Regions from separate parts of the Vibrio alfacsensis genome, predicted to be linked through region 1. Evidence: predicted binding sites of a transcription regulator. Region 1 holds the regulator's gene; the other holds the start of a gene.
What was found. The regulator PurR, encoded in region 1, represses purine synthesis genes. The targets are predictions, from matches to a motif close to TNANGNAAACGTTTNCNTNA.

Region 1 (8,271 bases):
TTGTTGTGATTCCTAAAGGAGCACGAATTGGCTACTAACAAATTGTCTGTACTGTTTGTAGCATCGGAAGTCGAAGGACTTATTAAAAGTGGTGGCTTGGCTGATGTAGCCAAGGCACTGCCGCAAGCTCTGCAAAACCTTCAGCAAGATGTACGAATTACTATCCCAGCGTATACGGGCATTGAACAACTAGCGGATGCCGATTTAGTGCTCGATACTGAGCTCATGAGTTGGCCTCATACTGCTTATCGGGTACTAAAATTGAACTTGGGTGATAACCCTGTTTATTTGATTGATTGCCCACCATATTTTGATCGTCCGTCTATGTACGCAGAGAACAACCAAGCGTACACAGATAATGGTGAGCGCTTTGCATTTTTTAGTGCTGCGTGTCTTGATATGCTGCCGAAGTTAGGTTTTAAACCAGATATTGTCCATGCGAATGACTGGCATACAGGGTTAGTGCCATTTCTGCTCAAACATCGATATGGCGACGATCCATTTTTTGCTGATACTCGTAGTGTAATTTCCATTCATAATGCCGTATTCAAGGGCGTATTTAGTTATGACGATGTGCAGTGTTTGCCAGAGTTCCATAGCCGAAATGTGCCAGATGCAGCAGTGAGTGCGACTCATATTACGATGCTTAAAGCTGGTGTCATGAATGCGGATAAGATCAACGCTGTTAGCCCGACTTATGCGGAAGAGTTAAAAACGGAACTCGGTAGCCATGGTATGGCTTGGGAGTTCCAACAGCGCTCAGATGATTTGGTTGGCATTTTGAACGGTTGTGATTACACCGCGTGGAGTCCTGAAACCGATCGTTATTTACCATTGAACTATCGAGCAAATCGACAGAGTATGGTACGTGGTAAAAATGCTTGTAAAAAAGCATTGCAAGAGAAGCTAGGTCTAACACTTTCTGATTGTGCTATGTTCGGCATGGTATGTCGTCTGACACAACAAAAAGGCGTGCACTACTTACTGCCAGCGTTAAAGGATTTTCTGAAGCACAACGTACAACTTGTCATTGTTGGTACGGGAGATCCCGTTCTCGCCGCGCAGTTAAAAGAAGTATCAGCACAATTTTCAGATAAATTCGTGTTCGTCGAAGCCTACGATAATGAGTTAGCCCACCTTGTTGAAGCGGGATCGGATTTCTTCTTGATGCCGTCTGAGTTTGAACCATGTGGTTTGAATCAAATCTACAGCATGGCATATGGCACTTTGCCGATTGTTCGTGGCGTTGGTGGACTAAAAGACAGCGTCAGCGATTATGATGTAGACCCATCTTTGGCGACGGGTTTCGTGTTTAACGATCCGACACCGCAAGCACTATTATTGGTGATGTTAAGGGCGCTATTGCTTTATTCTCAGAATATGACGGAAGTAAGGCGAGTTCAGCTCTATGCCATGCAAAAAGATTTTTGCTGGCACAAAGCAGCACAAGAATATCTAGCGTTGTATAGAGATGCGTTAAATTGACGCAAAATCTATAAAATTTGTAACGAAAGGCACCGAATTAGGTGCCTTTATTACTTTGCTTTAATGGAGTGTGGTACGATGCGTTTTCTTGTTTACAAAGTATGTTGATAACACGCACGCATGACTGAGCCACTTTTATTCCACAAATCCTATTTGCACCCAACGAGCCAAGAGTGGGTTGTGTTTGTTCATGGTGCTGGTGGCAGTTCATCCATATGGTTTAAACAAATTAAAGCGTATAAGCAACACTTTAACTTGTTACTGATTGATCTGCGTGGGCATGGGAAATCCAATCAACTATTAAAAGAACTGATCACGAGTCGTTATACCTTTACGGCGGTGACACAAGATATCCTGAAAGTACTTGATCACCTGAAGATTCAATCTGCCCACTTTGTGGGAATGTCTCTTGGGACGATCATTGTCCGCAACCTTGCCGAGTTGGCTTCTGAACGAGTGCGTTCAATGGTTTTAGGTGGTGCGGTGACTCGTTTAAATACCCGCTCACAGATCTTGGTCAGATTAGGGAATCTTGGTAAGCATATTTTGCCTTACATGTGGCTTTATAAGCTCTTTGCTTATGTTGTTATGCCGCAAAAAAATCAGCGTGAGTCGCGTCATCTCTTCATCCGAGAAGCAAAAAAATTGTGTCAAAAAGAATTCAAACGTTGGTTTATTTTGGCTGCAGATGTCAACCCATTGATGAAGTACTTTAAAGACCGTGAATTGCCCATTCCAACGCTATACTTGATGGGAGATAGGGACTACATGTTTATTAAACCGGTCAAAGAGATGGTGGCGGTACATAAACTGAGTGTATTGCGTGAAATCCCTAATTGCGGCCACGTATGCAATGTTGAGCGTCCGGATGATTTCAACCAGCATTCTATTGAGTTTATTAAGCAGCAAAGCCTCAGTGCTTAAGACTTGTGATTTAAAGAAAGAAAAATCGTTCAGAGAATGAAAATAAATAGGGGAGCAATTATGGCTCCCCTATTTGATATCCACATTGCCAGCACGCTCCAAATTGCCCTTCATTTTGCTCAGAGCAATTTGGGCATTGCCAGTCTTGGTAAACGTGTTCGGCTTGTTTATGATAATCTTTAATCACTGCTTCAGCTTTTAACTTCTGCTGCGAATGTAAGAGCCATACATATGGGTCTGTATCATCGCTAAAAGGGAGCTCGCCTTTTAATCCGAACATACCCTCACCTCTGACCTCACACGCTATCTGCTCGGTTTTAAGCAACTCACAAACGATATGGGCTTCCGCTGGATTTTTCGCGATGTATATTTTCATTAAGCGCTTCCATTGGGTACTTGAGCGGGACGAATTTTATTCATAATCCATTTTGCGATGATGGGGAATAGGCCGAGTAGGGCAAACGACGCTAATACGGTAGGCGATACAATACCAGAGAGGCTATCAATGGTCGCCAATTGCGTTCCCGCATTTAAGTATACTGCTGTTCCTGGCAACATACCGATTTGGCTGGTTAGATAGAATCGAGTAACGGCCATTGGCGTTAACCCCATAAGCAGGTTGATGAGGAAAAACGGGAATACCGGAATCAAGCGCAAAGAAAATAGATAAAACGCACCATCTTTCTCAACACCTTGATTGATCGCGCTGAGTTTATTGCCAAATTTATCTTGAACCCACTCACGCAGTAGGTATCGGCTGCTGAGAAAAGCGATAGTCGCACCAATGGTGCTGGCAAACGAAACGAGCAGTAAACTTGTCCAAAAGCCAAACAGTGCAGCGCCAAGCAAGGTGACTACGGCCGCTCCTGGGATTGAAAACGCCGTGATCGCAATATAGGTGAAGAAATAGGTTGTTGCCGCAAGCAAGAAGTTTTCCTCAATGAGAGTATTCAACGCTTCCTGCTGCGCTTTCGCATTTTCTAATGTTAAGTATTGGCCGAAGTTGATACCTAAAAGGAGGATTACCGCGAGTAGGATAAGCCCTAAAATCAGTTTCTTATTCATATCATTCATCTCGTTTAGCTTGTTAAAGAATAAGACAGAACTGGGCGAAAAAAAATTTCAAAAAAAACCGCAGTGTAAAACTGCGGCTATGTTTTAAATCTTATGAAGCGGATTAGGAAAGGCCATTCATGAGTTCTTGTCGGCGTTCTTGTGGTACTACACTCCAATGCGTACCATTGATCGCTCCCTCAAGGGCCCAAAGCAATTCCAAACTTACACTAGATGCATGAGTTTGTTGAATTGCCTTGTACGCATTTAATGCGCCTTTGTCCTCTAGTTGCTCTACCGAATCGATGCCTGCTTTTTTAAGCATGCGTTCAGTCGCTAAACGTAGGTTTGGCAAATCTTTTAGTCGGTTAGGCTTTGTTGTTGCCTGTTGTTCTTTTTCAAGCTTGGCGCTTTCTAGAGACTTCCTTGCAACATCAAGGATTTTGTCGGTTGAATCCCATAGCTCGTCAGAAATAGCATAGTATTTCGTTACCACTGGGAAGCCACGTTTTTTATAGACGTAAGGTCTAAGTCCTTGAGTCTCGAAAGTAGATGAAGTTTTCTGATCCGCTCGGATGTGCAATTGATGATTTACAACTAGTGCAAACATAGTGTCATCTGCAAACAGTCCGAAGCCACCAAACATTGAGCGCGACTTGATCGTACCAAGTGCCTCAAATAGCTTCATAGAGTCTTTGAGTATCGGTTTATCCATGATGAGTTATCTCGGTGTAATTAGTATTACGCCACCAAAAATCAGGTCCGAGAGAATAGCAAATGCATGCAGTTATAATGTCATTAAAGGGTAAACTCGTTAAATGCATATTTGCCATCGGTAACCCCGCTACCTTCTACTGATACGACGATGATTGAAAATAACCATCATCGAAAACAGTCTTTAAAAACGATAGTCTTCAAAAATAGCAGTCTTCAAAAAAACAGCCGTTTTTAAAAAATAACGGTCTTCAAAAACAAATAGTTAAGGCCGGAAGCTTTGCGTCCCACTCTTTCGAATGGTTTGCCCTGTGCGTGACGGTATCAGAATACTGCTTTCATTGAATTAACATCACATCCTGAATATGGAAGTGTGACATTAGTTCAATTAAAAAGGGGTATTTAATGAGTGTTATTTCATATCTCTTGGTTAGATATGCCTATCAACACCATAAATACGAATTCAAATACATTGAATTAAAACAGTATGTTATAGCGAAGTGCTCTGGGCTGTCTACCCCGAAATTAGTCAATTGCTCATCGCTTCACCTATGGCAATGTTACTTGCCTAAATCCAATCCAATATGATTAGAAAATAGGACGAAAGGGTGGATTCAGAACATAAAAAACGCCCCTTAAAAGGAGCGCTTCAAATCGGTCATTATTGCTTAGTTCTTATTACTTAGCTGCATTATTGATTAGTTGAGCTTGCTTACTGTGCTACGTATTACAATCTCTGGCTGCATTTCAAAAATACGTTTGTCGTGCTCTTTATCTTTAATACGTTCAAGTAAGATCTCGAATGCGTTTTTACCTACACGACGTTTTGGTTGGTGAATCGTCGTTAGCGGTGGAGAGAAGTATTCAGCAAGTTCGATGTTGTCGTAACCGATCACAGAAATGTCTTCAGGGATCTTGATGCCATTTTGTTGCAGACGGCTCATCAAGCCTAGTGCCATGGTGTCATTAAAACAGAATACTGCAGTCGGGCGTTTTTCCATTGCAGTAATGTTATCTGCAGCAAGAACGGCAGTATCACATTCAAAGTTACCCTCAAGAATCCAGTCTTCTTTAACGGTAAGGTTTGCTTCTGCCATTGCACGTCTAAAGCCAGCAATTCGCTCTTTACATGCTGCTTTATCGAAATGACCACTTAAACATGCAATTTCGCTATGACCATTATCAATTAGATATTTAGTCGCTAAATAGCCACCTTCTTCCGAGTTATCAATGATCTTATCTGCTTTTGAGCTTTCAGGGCCCCAGTCCATCACGACTTTAGGGATGTCTGCGTGGCGGTCTAGCATCTCTTGTAGTTCTTCCGTTAGGTCAGAACACATCACTAAAATGCCATCGACACGCTTTTCTGCAAGCATGCGAATATAGTCACGTTGTTTCTCGTAAATACCACCAGTATTACACAGGATCAATGTATAGCCTTGACGGTAACAGTAGCTTTCTACGCCATCGATCACTTCAGAGAAGAAAAGGTTCGTTGACTGAGTAACCAACATACCGATAGTGCGCGTTGAGTTACACTTTAAGCTGCGAGCAACAGCACTAGGCGCGTAATTGAGCTCATCAACCGCTTTCATTACTTTTTCTTGAGTGGTCTCAGCAACAAAACGAGTTTTGTTAATTACGTGCGACACTGTGGTGGTTGAAACGCCGGCTAAGCGAGCAACGTCTTTAATTGTGGCCATAAATGATGTCCTGTATCGAGTTACTGAATACCGTAGTGAAGACAACCATGCGCTTAGTGTCTTGCGCAAACTGAGCAGTTACGAAAAAGCAACGCTGATAGGTTCGGCAGTGGTTGTTCCGAAATCGGTATAAAAAGATTTGTAGCGACATTGGTTGCTGAGAAATATATTCCTTGATTAGTGATACAAGGAATGGCTCAGCAAGCAGAGTAATAAAACACAAAAACCGCTATATTTCAGCGGTTTACATATAAATCATATTTAATCGTTTGCGCTCACATTTTAGACCTATGTGAGCAGGCTGGCAACATATTCAGCGATGGTTTTGTGCTTTTTATGTCACATTTTAACGGCTAAATTCACTGTACTTCTCTGAACCAGTGAGAAACAAACGAATAAAATAAGGGGGCTGTATGACGAGTCCCCCTAAAATAGCCCGCAATTATTCACCAAGAAGGTAGTCGCTGTCCAGTTTACAGAAAGCGATCAGCATTTGAGCAACACTAACGTAGAAGCCAAACTCATCGAATTGCTTACATTTTGCTGCAAACATAGGTAACCAAGTAAGCAGTTGCTTTTGGATGAAGTCGTTTTGTGCCACGAATGCTTCTTCCATATGTTTTTCTTGCTCGAGTTCGTTAGAGCGAATGATCATGTTGCCTAAGAAGTCGAGCTCTACAGCAAGGTGATCGGCTGGTTCTTTCAGGTTTTCATCGACCTGAACACCAAAGTCCGCCATGAGTTTTTCCATTTCTTCTGCTGGCTTATCGTTTAGAAGACCCGACTCACCGATGTACATGGAAGCGTATGGAAGTGCTCCGTGTTTTTCTGTTTTCAGAAATAGCTCACAAAAGTCTGCGGCAAGTTCGAGTTGAGCGTCTTCACGATCTTGAAGTCGGTTGAGTGCATCGACCAATGCATCGACTGATGTCTTTAGGGATTCGTTTTCACCTAGGCCAGCTAAAAAACTTCGGATTTCAACACTGTGGTAGCTCTCTAGGTCTTTTTCGGTAAGTTCTTTAGCGAATAGGCTAGAAAACCACCAGTAAATTTCGGCGCGTTTTTCGTTAAAAGCTTTCACTTCTTGCATTTTTTGCTCCTGAAATGATGCACTTAAGGCGGCATCTTGAAGTCACTTGAGTATAATCTCTTAAGTGTAAACAATTAAAATGAATAGCAGTAACTATAATTGTTATTGTTTATGGGTAATTATGCCTAGTTATTAATGGCAACAAATAAGCTTGCTTTGAATCAATAAAATCGCAAAATCTTGCTTTTTAATGTATCTATGACTAGAAATGTTACTAGTTATGAATAGAATACGTCTTGGAATAAAAAAGACAGAAAGTGGTGTAAATGAGCTATCACGTATTAGTCGTAGAAGATGATGTTGTAACTCGTAGTAAGTTAGCGGGCTACTTCCAAAATGAAGGTTACAAAGTCAGTGAAGCAGAAAGTGGCGCAGAGATGCGTGAAGTGCTTCAAGGTGGCGGTGTTGACTTGATTATGTTGGATATTAACCTGCCCGGTGAAGACGGTCTTATGCTTACGCGTGAATTACGCAGCCAATCAGATATCGGCATCATATTAGTGACAGGACGCACGGATAGCATTGACAAAATCGTTGGCCTAGAAATGGGCGCAGACGATTATGTGACAAAGCCTTTTGAGTTAAGGGAATTATTGGTTCGCGTTAAGAACTTATTGTGGCGTATCTCAGCGGCACGCAATGGTTCACAAAAGAACGTGAATGAAAGCAATGAAGAGCACATTGTGCGCTTCGGTGAGTGGACGTTTGATATTCAGCGTCGTGCGCTAAGCCGTAATGGTGAGCCAGTGAAGTTAACCAAAGCAGAATACGAACTGCTGGTTGCACTGTCTTCGTATCCAAACCAGGTGTTAAGCCGCGAACGTATTTTGAACATGATCAGCCACAGAGTGGATGCGCCAAATGATCGTACAATTGATGTATTGATTCGACGTATGCGCGCTAAAATGGAGTTTGATCCTAAGAACCCACAAATCTTTGTGACCGTTCATGGTGAAGGCTACATGTTCGCAGGTGACTAGTTACTATTAAATTAAAAAGTTATTGCGAAATTAAAACGTTATCGCGAAATAAAAAAGGAGAGCGCATGCTCTCCTTTTTTGTAACTGCTGATTTTTAGCAATTGCTTAATAACTTTCAGTTGTTGCTCAATAAATTAAAGCTATTGTTTTTCAACGGAATTCAGCTAGGGCTGCTCTACTTCCACCATTGGCGTTTGCACTACCGTGTCTCTCAGTTCTTGCCAAAGGCCGCCTAAATACTCATGCCAATAAATTTCCGTTTGTTCTAAGTACCGTGCTCTAGGTGAGTATTTGACCCAAGGTTGATGAATTTCATCGATAG
Region 2 (8,271 bases), 320 kb from region 1:
AAATCATTAGCTTTGGCCGCGCAAACGTTGCGTTCAATGGGAGCGATTGACGAGCAAGGTAATGTCACTGACCATGGCAAAAAGGTTTACCCGCTGCCGATTGATGCTTTGTTTGCAGATTTGGTTACCCGTATTCAAACAAAAGCAGAAAAAGAGGCGATGATCGATTTGGCAGCAGCGTTATCTGTACCTGCTCAGTTGTACCAGTTGCAGAGTGGAGAGGCAGCAGAAGCATTAGACCAGCAAGAAACATTCGGTTGCGATGTGGCTTTGATGACTCGTCTGGTGCGTGGTGAACAACTGCCCGGAGTAAACGTTGATGTGAGTGTCTTAGAAGAAGCACAGGGTTTAGCCAAACAGATGCGAGCGGTTTTTGAACTGCCCGATCTTGAAGTTGCCTCGCGTTATAAACGAGACGTATTGGTTAAAGCGATGGCTAAACTGCATCCAGAGATCGTATTTGTGCGGCGTGAGCGTCGGCGAGATGCGCTTGGTAATGGCACGATGGAAATGATGGTTGGTCGCAATAGTCGGTTCCCAGCAGCAAGTGAAGCGGCTTTGGTTTTAGATAGCCACAGCTTACCCGGACGAGGTGTAAAGCAAACGCTCAATCTTGCTTCAGTTATGATGCCAATTTCGCTCCGTTTGTTTAGAGAGTTGGAGCTAGGTGAGTGGCAGCAAGGCGAAACGAATTATGAAGAAGAATCGCCACGTGCCACCATGCATTTGGTTTATGCCGGTCGTCGTATCTTTACAGAGTACCAAGCACTTAAAGGTGAAGTTGCACTTCAATCCATTGCAGAGATGATTGAAGATGAAACGCTGTTGCCTGAATTTGCGCCATTAAGAAAACAACAAATTCAGCATTGGAAGATCTACAACGCACTTGGGTTAAACTCAGATCTTATCGATAAAGGGGCAATTGAAAATCTGACTTTTTCATCGTGGTTGGTCGAACAATTGGAAGCACTGGGTGTAGAGAGTATTGAAGATATTGAGTTGCTCGAAGCGAAAGACATCCCATTTAAAGGCGTTCCCGAGTGGGAATACGAGGATTTCGCGGAGAAGTTTCCATTAAAGCTGGTTTTAGCGGGACTAAAGCTCGATGTTGAGTATTTTGTCTCTCGAAAACTGGTCCACGTCATTTATGCAGAGGGAAGTCGAAAAGCTGATCCAAAGCGGTGGGAATTGCCGCGATGGTCTGGATGGAAAGTTCAGTATAAAAAGGCGAGTCGAGTCATTGACGTTAAATGATAGTGAGGAATCGTTCTTTGGTTTGTTTATTGCTGCTTTCTTTCAAAAACGGTCATCCGTTGGTTGTTGTTTATAATTAAAAAATATGAATTAAATCGACATTCACACATAGCTAATATGTGTATGGTTTGTTATGAGATTGATTTTAATATTTCCTTTTGTAAATAAAATCGGGAATAAAAGACCAATGTTTTATATCCTATTGCTATATCAAAGTAATTGTACGATATTTCGTATAACTCAATTTTGTTGGGTGTAGAGGTATAGGATGAAGCACCAAGGAAAGACATGCATTGAATTCGACTACACCAGTTTTTTAGGCGCATCAGGAAGTAAAAAATGGACCTTCGTTGAGGCTTTTTCTACTATTGCTCCTATTTTTGGTTTGTTGTGGAAGCAAAACATCGCAGAATTAAGCAAACCAGAGGATCGTCTCTGGGAAGCAGCATTAAAATCGATGTCTTCACGTCAAAGCGACGAATCAAATCTCGTGAAGTTAGCAAAGCTAGCTCAGCATGAGGGAATACAAGAACTACGCGTAGTCATGCCTTATTCGTTAGACTCAGAACAAATTGAGTACATCGAAGCTCGAAGTCAACTAAAAGTAGATATCACAGAGCAAGACGTACTTAACTTGAAACTCTAACGAGAAGTATGAAATCAATAAAGCGACCGCACAACCGGTCGCTTTTTTTGTTTGGATTCCGGTTGATTTTTAACCGGGTAGCTAATCAATTAGCCCGTATTCTTTGCTAAGAATTTCAATGATCTCCGCTTTCGGGTTGTCACTGAGTGCGATTGGTTTTCCTGTGATCTTTTCAGCAATACCAATGTAAGTGCGAGAAATATCCATCAATGATTCAACTGGAAGATCATTATCACGGGCTAATGCTTCACGCTCAGGCATACGCTCTTTATTGAGTAAAATGTCCGGATCTGGGAAGTGGTTAAGTAAGAACTGGCGGAACCCTTCTTTTGAGTTTTCAACAATGTTGCCCGCTAAGTATTCTTTTGTATCCCAAATACGTGAAGAGTCCGGTGTGCCCACTTCATCCATGTAAATTAGCTTTTCGTTACCAACGGCGTCATGTACATAGCCAAACTCAAACTTAGTATCAACAAACGTTTGGTCAATGGCTTCAAGCGCATCGCTAATAACACTGAAACCCTCTTTTAATAGCTTTTCGTATTGCGCGATGTCTTCTGCACTTGAGAAGTTAAATGCTCCAAAGTTGTCGACAATATTTTGGCGAGTAATATTCACGTCATCCGCTTCAGGAACGCCTGGGATACCTTTCAAAATGCCTTTAGTTGATGGTGTCATCAGCAGTTCTGGTAGGGCTTTGTCTTTCTCTAAGCCTTCAGGGAGTTGAATACCGCAGAATTCGCGTTCACCATTCGCATAAGCACGCCACATCGAACCTGTAATGTACTTACGGCAGATCGCTTCTATTTTAACTGGCTTCGCTTTTTGAACAATCCATACAAACGGGTGAGGTATATCAAGAATATGGCTATCAGCTAGACCGTTATCTTTAAACAGTTTAAACCAGTGATTCGAAATTGCGTTTAGTGCGGCGCCTTTGCCCGGAACGCCTTTTAGGCCGCCCTCACCATGCCAGATACAATCGAATGCAGAGATGCGATCACTAATTACCATAATGGCTAATGGCGCATTAGGTGCGACATCGTATCCTTTTTCTTTGATCAGTCGTGCACTGTCTTCTTCTGTTAGCCAATAAACAGAGCGAACTTTTCCGCTGTGTACTGGTTTTTTTGTGCGAATTGGCAGGTCGTCATTGACGGCAAGTACTTGATTGGCAAGGCTCATTGCGACATTCCTATCATATTATTCAAACGTCATAATAGAGGATATATTCAGCAAAAAATTAACGCTAAATAAATCGAATGTGGGCATCATACCAGAACTATTTTAAGTCGCCAGATAAAAAGCAAACGTTTGCTTATTTTTCTTAGAATACAAAAAAGCCTCCCAAAACAAGGAGGCGAGATGCAGGATGGATAACGTCGATCTTATTAGTGGTACTTATTCACTCTGCCGTCGACGAAAAAGACTTCACACTGATAACGTTGAGCAATATTACGAAGCATCGACTGATTCATTGGTGCAATCTTACTTGATGCAACAACGGCACTTGCATTGCCAGAACGAATCGCCTTGATGACGATTTCAACTTCAGAAAGTTGCTGAGATGGTTTCATTTGAATGATGTTTTGACAGCGAATATTAGAACCAGCAAGTTGTTCAAAATCAGGGCGAGGGCACTCAGCCGTAAACAGGATCCACTGTTTTTGTTGAGACAACACGGCCAACTTAGAAAGAAGTTGGTCAGACACATCCATAGGTTGCGTTGTTTGCGCCAATACGTTGTAGCGTGAGTATGTATGAGATTGACTTTGTAACTGCATCTTACTGTTCCTTTATACATGCTGTATGTCTATACAGTAGTTTGTTTTTGAAAAGTGATCAACCAATTTTTATGAGTGTAAGAGCGTATATGGATATAAATAGTCTTTTGTTTTTACTTTAACTGATTGAAATTAATGGTTTTTATTGAAATGTGCCTATGATGAAATAGAACAGAAAAATGTGAGGTGAGTGGCAGGTAAGAGGTAAAAGCAGTCAATGATCAGTACTGTATATACAGGTGTTCAGTACTGTTCATACAGTACTAAAAGGCTAAGTGCTGCATAGCTAAATCGATCTAAGTGAGCCCTTTGGGTATTAAGTGGCATCAAAAAAGCGCCTTAAAAAAGACGCCTTTGAAAATCAGTTCCGTTGATTTTTTTGTTTAGCCTAATTGCTGTGCCATGCGTTCGCGCATTTTCATTTCGCCTTGGTTGAAAAGGCGGACATCGATTTTTGCAATGTCGTAGCAAGATTCGCAAGAACGATTAAATTTACCATCGAGGTAATCATGACGAGCAACAAAACTAGGTTTTTTGCACCAGTCGCAGGTGCCTTCTTCTGTGAACATTGATTTTCTCCCCACCTACATGAATTTGAGTCGCTAGGTGTTATTTTTCACGGCCATTATGACATAGAAATCATATTGAAGTTAAATGTCTGTTAATTCGTTTGAGAGCGAGATCGATTGCGAGCCTTTGATTTCAGGAAATAAGATGTTCAAATAGAAGTAATAGAGTGATTATTTACTGTTTTGTAACATTTTGTGAGATTACGTTGAAAGCGTGATTTAAACGTTTCATTTCTTCCTGAGAGCCTCGCGAATCAGGGTGATAGAGTTTTGACAATTGTCTGTAGCGCAGTTTCAGTGCTTTACTGTCAGGAATTGAGTGAGGAGTATAGCCAAATGTTGCACAAGCAATGGCTAAGGTTTGACTCTCTGACTGGCTTTTAATTTTTTTAAACTCTTTGAAGACTTTTTCTAGCTGACGTTTGAGCTGTTTGTTTGTAAATTGAAGCTCATTTACTTGTGTTTGTAGGCGTTGAGATTCTGACACATCGTTTACGGTATCCGCTTTCGTTTTTATGGTGTGTCTACGATATGCACCAAACCCAAGTAATATAACAAAGATGATCCCTGTTAAGGTGTACCATTGGTAATGAGTGTCGGTGTTCTGCTTCGGTCGATGTTCAACTTTTTCACGCATTTCTTCGTCTGTGGCTTCTTTATCGAGCGTTACGATTTCTGAGAGTTGCTTGGCGCGAAGTTGATTGAAGCGTTGCTCCAAGAATTGATTGTACGCCTGCTCGGCTTTAGGGTTTTTAAGTGCAGCGAGTTGATACCATGCTTCGATGAGATCTGCATTGGACACATCGGTCTGATGATGCTCGACAAAACTAGCTAAGAGAAATCCACGATCTTGTGGGTCATTGAGCGCAACAGATGTAAACCAGTAAACCGCTTGGGTAAAATCCACACGCCCAGTAAGCCCGCGAGCGTAATCTTCTGCCAATTGTTTTTGTGCGGGTATAAAGCCTTGATGGGCAGATTGCTCTAGCCAATATCGAACATCAGGGCGCGAGGCGGATTCATTCGTTAAGGCGAGCGATTGTGCCAGTTCAAATTGCGCTTCAGGTTGAGTAGGAGTAGGTGTTTGAGTTGCACATGCGCTGTACGATACGCAAACGCTAAAAATAAGGCTATAAGCAGTGGTTTTGAACGACATTGTGTGTCAGGTCTAGCGAAAGTCGCTAGACCTGCTCCGATAATATGATCTATTACCGATATGGTGCTACCAAATTACTTCAGTGGCAAGATCTGGATTTCAACACGACGGTTGCAAGCACGACCTTCTGATGTTTGGTTTGAACACAGTGGGTTACGCTCACCGTAGCCACGAGCAATCGCGCGGCCTGGTGCAACGTTTTGTGACACTAAGAATTGACGTACAGACTCTGCGCGGCGCTCAGAGAGTGTTTGGTTGTATGAATCACTACCAGTGCTGTCCGTGTAGCCATCAATTACTAGGCTTGTGTCTGGGTACTCAACGAGGATACGAGCCACACCACGTAGTGTATTATGGATGCCTGCGTCTAGTTGGTAAGAGCTTGAAGAGAAGCCAATGCCGTTTTCCATACGAAGTAGTAGCTGGTTTTCACCAACGCGCTCAACCTGTACACCAGAGTTAAGTAACGCACGACGAAGTTCGGCTTCTTGTTGATCAAAGTAGTAACCAACACCAGCACCAGTTGCACCACCAGCAGCGGCACCAATTAGCGCGTGTTTACGTCGCTCTTTCGCATTGTCACCTGTCGCAAGACCAATTGCTGCACCAGCGATCGCACCGATCAGAGCGCCTTGCGTCGTTGAATTTGTTTCGTATTCGCCCGTTGTGGCATTTTGACGTTGAGTGGCTTGACAGCCAGTAAGAGCAAGCACTAACGCAAGTGCGATAGACATCTTTTTCAAGGGAAAATCTCCGTATAAAATTGAGGCGCAAATGCGCCTCACAAAGTGATTCGAATTATGGAGTAGGTGTTATTGATATTTGTTATGCGAACGTCAGATTGATAAGCGTGTTGTAAGCTTTTTCTTGTTGTTGGCGACGTTGTAACCAAAATTACGATCGGTTTGTTGTATCACCTAACATTTTTCTCGCTTGTGCGCCGCCAACCCCTCGGTTTACCGACACCTTGCGACCTTTTTTTAAGCCAACTTCGTAATCTTCGGTCAGATTTTTCATCGCTTCTTTGAGTTGTTTCTTGAACGTTTCACGATCAATATTCTTGAACTCTTTATCTATGTAATTATTGATTTTGTTTGCTGACTCTTCATCAGGTGAGATCACCGGTAGCTTTTCTAGCGCACCCTCGACCCAACCTGAAACATAAGAGTTTACGCGGCGAGTGACTTCGAGCGAAGAGGTGCCAGAGCCTGCAAAACTATTTCGAAATTGGCCAGTACTTTCATTTAGCTCGCGATAGATGATATCAAAAGCGAAAGCAGCGAAAATTGCGCGGTCTGCCTCACCGATAAATTCAACACGTTTAAGCCCTTTGTGATTCAATAGTACGGCTTCAACACCAAATTTAGTGTTAATGCCTCGAATCACGCGCAATAGTGTAGAGCTGATATTGGCTGGCAACAGATGTGAGGATTGAGTCTTACCCATTTTGATAAACTCAATATCATCTTTGTCTAAGCCATATTTGAGCATGAGGTTGTGCGCCATTTTTATAGCGTTAGCAGCTTCATTCACATTGGCGGAGTTGCCCAGTTCTAAACACTTGGCAATTTTTTTCAGAGCTTTTTGTTTATCCATCGACGACCAGTCATGAGTACCAAAATTTAAGAAGTCGGATATATTACCTTTTTTGGCTCAAAAACGAAACAAGGGGCGTGAGGGGAATAGGAAAAGAAAAAACAAACCCCTTATGGAAAGGGGCTTGATGAGGGTTATGTTCTTTAAAAAAGTTACAGACCGAGTTGGTCAAGTAGATCATCCGCTTCGTTTTTAGTGCTTACTGTACTCGCAGTGCTTTTTTCCATGCTTTTGCGTGTTGCTTCTAAAATGTCATCTGGGTTTTCATCTTCGACCACGTCAAACTCTTCAAGTTGGATGAATTCAGTTTTATCCATAGCCAGTTCTAGATAGAAAATATTGTTGTTTTCTGTTGAGAATGTCACGCGACGTGCCTGAGGGCGATCTAGGTTGGTATCCACTTGCAATATGACTTGTTTATTAAGCGCGAGCATTTTCGGTTGGTTTTGTGTGATATTGGTTTGCAGTTCTTTGCGTATCTTATTCGTGAAGTTACCAACCAATTGATTCATCAGTTCACCAAGGACATCGCCAACTTCATCAGAAGTATGTGAGATCGCAAGCTCTTCTTCAGGCATGCCCATGTTACGCATGTAGTTGGTATAGATCTCAAGTGCCGCTTTTGCTGTGAAGTTAATAACAACAAGCCCGGTAAAACCGCCATCAAACAAGACAAAGCAACCAAAGTCAGGCTTTAAGCTCGTTTTATTGATCTTTTGCACCATTGCCGAGTAGTTAATTTGAGAAGACGTAGCCGAAGTAAGAACACTTGAGACGGATTTGCATAATTTTAGGAGGATATCTTCGGTTGTGACGACTTTATTCTTTTTCATTATTAGAGCTCATTATAAAAAGGCGATTTATCCCTAAATGTAAGGCATCCGACCTAAAGAAATAAAGCATAAGTTCATATCTTCTATTGAGATTCTGATTTGAACGCTTTTTTAAATGTTGTAAAGTGAGGGAATTCAAAGAATATGACTCCATTCACGTTGTTTACTTGCTCTTTGAACAGGATGCAATGTGAATGATTAAGAATTAGATAACCCGCAGCTGATCGGATCAGCGCAGTAGGGGCAGGAAGCAAATGTTACCAAGATTACACTCGCAAACGGATGTTGATCCTCTTGTTCTTCGTTTTCTTAAAGAACTCGAACACGCCGGGTTTACTGGCGATATCGAGAGCCAATATTCCAGTCGTCTTGCGGTTGCCACTGATAACAGTGTCTATCAGCAATTACCTCAAGCTGTGGTTCATCCTCGAAC

Region 2: a site for PurR is predicted at 3,203-3,222, ahead of VA249_RS08215 (phosphoribosylaminoimidazolesuccinocarboxamide synthase). Genes of this name have one in related genera too.

Annotation. Positions count from the first base shown of each region.
Region 1 is NZ_AP024165.1:2,073,734-2,082,004, reverse strand. It holds gene glgC (glucose-1-phosphate adenylyltransferase) at 1-38, shown strand, start outside; gene glgA (glycogen synthase GlgA) at 28-1,485, shown strand; gene VA249_RS09570 (alpha/beta fold hydrolase) at 1,606-2,409, shown strand; gene VA249_RS09565 (putative signal transducing protein) at 2,468-2,785, opposite strand; gene VA249_RS09560 (TVP38/TMEM64 family protein) at 2,785-3,474, opposite strand; gene VA249_RS09555 (TfoX/Sxy family DNA transformation protein) at 3,587-4,177, opposite strand; cyclic di-GMP riboswitch class I at 4,414-4,495, opposite strand; gene purR (HTH-type transcriptional repressor PurR) at 4,875-5,879, opposite strand; gene torD (molecular chaperone TorD) at 6,322-6,969, opposite strand; gene torR (two-component system response regulator TorR) at 7,236-7,949, shown strand; gene elyC (envelope biogenesis factor ElyC) at 8,114-8,271, opposite strand, start outside.
Region 2 is NZ_AP024165.1:1,750,644-1,758,914, reverse strand. It holds gene VA249_RS08225 (helicase-related protein) at 1-1,254, shown strand, start outside; gene VA249_RS08220 (transporter) at 1,523-1,900, shown strand; gene VA249_RS08215 (phosphoribosylaminoimidazolesuccinocarboxamide synthase) at 1,982-3,085, opposite strand; gene VA249_RS08210 (SulA-like leucine-rich domain-containing protein) at 3,292-3,684, opposite strand; gene VA249_RS08205 (hypothetical protein) at 4,068-4,253, opposite strand; gene VA249_RS08200 (J domain-containing protein) at 4,429-5,409, opposite strand; gene VA249_RS08195 (YiaD family glycine zipper/OmpA-like lipoprotein) at 5,484-6,152, opposite strand; gene VA249_RS08190 (DUF2786 domain-containing protein) at 6,304-7,005, opposite strand; gene VA249_RS08185 (DUF3334 family protein) at 7,158-7,838, opposite strand; gene ydiJ (D-2-hydroxyglutarate dehydrogenase YdiJ) at 8,093-8,271, shown strand, end outside.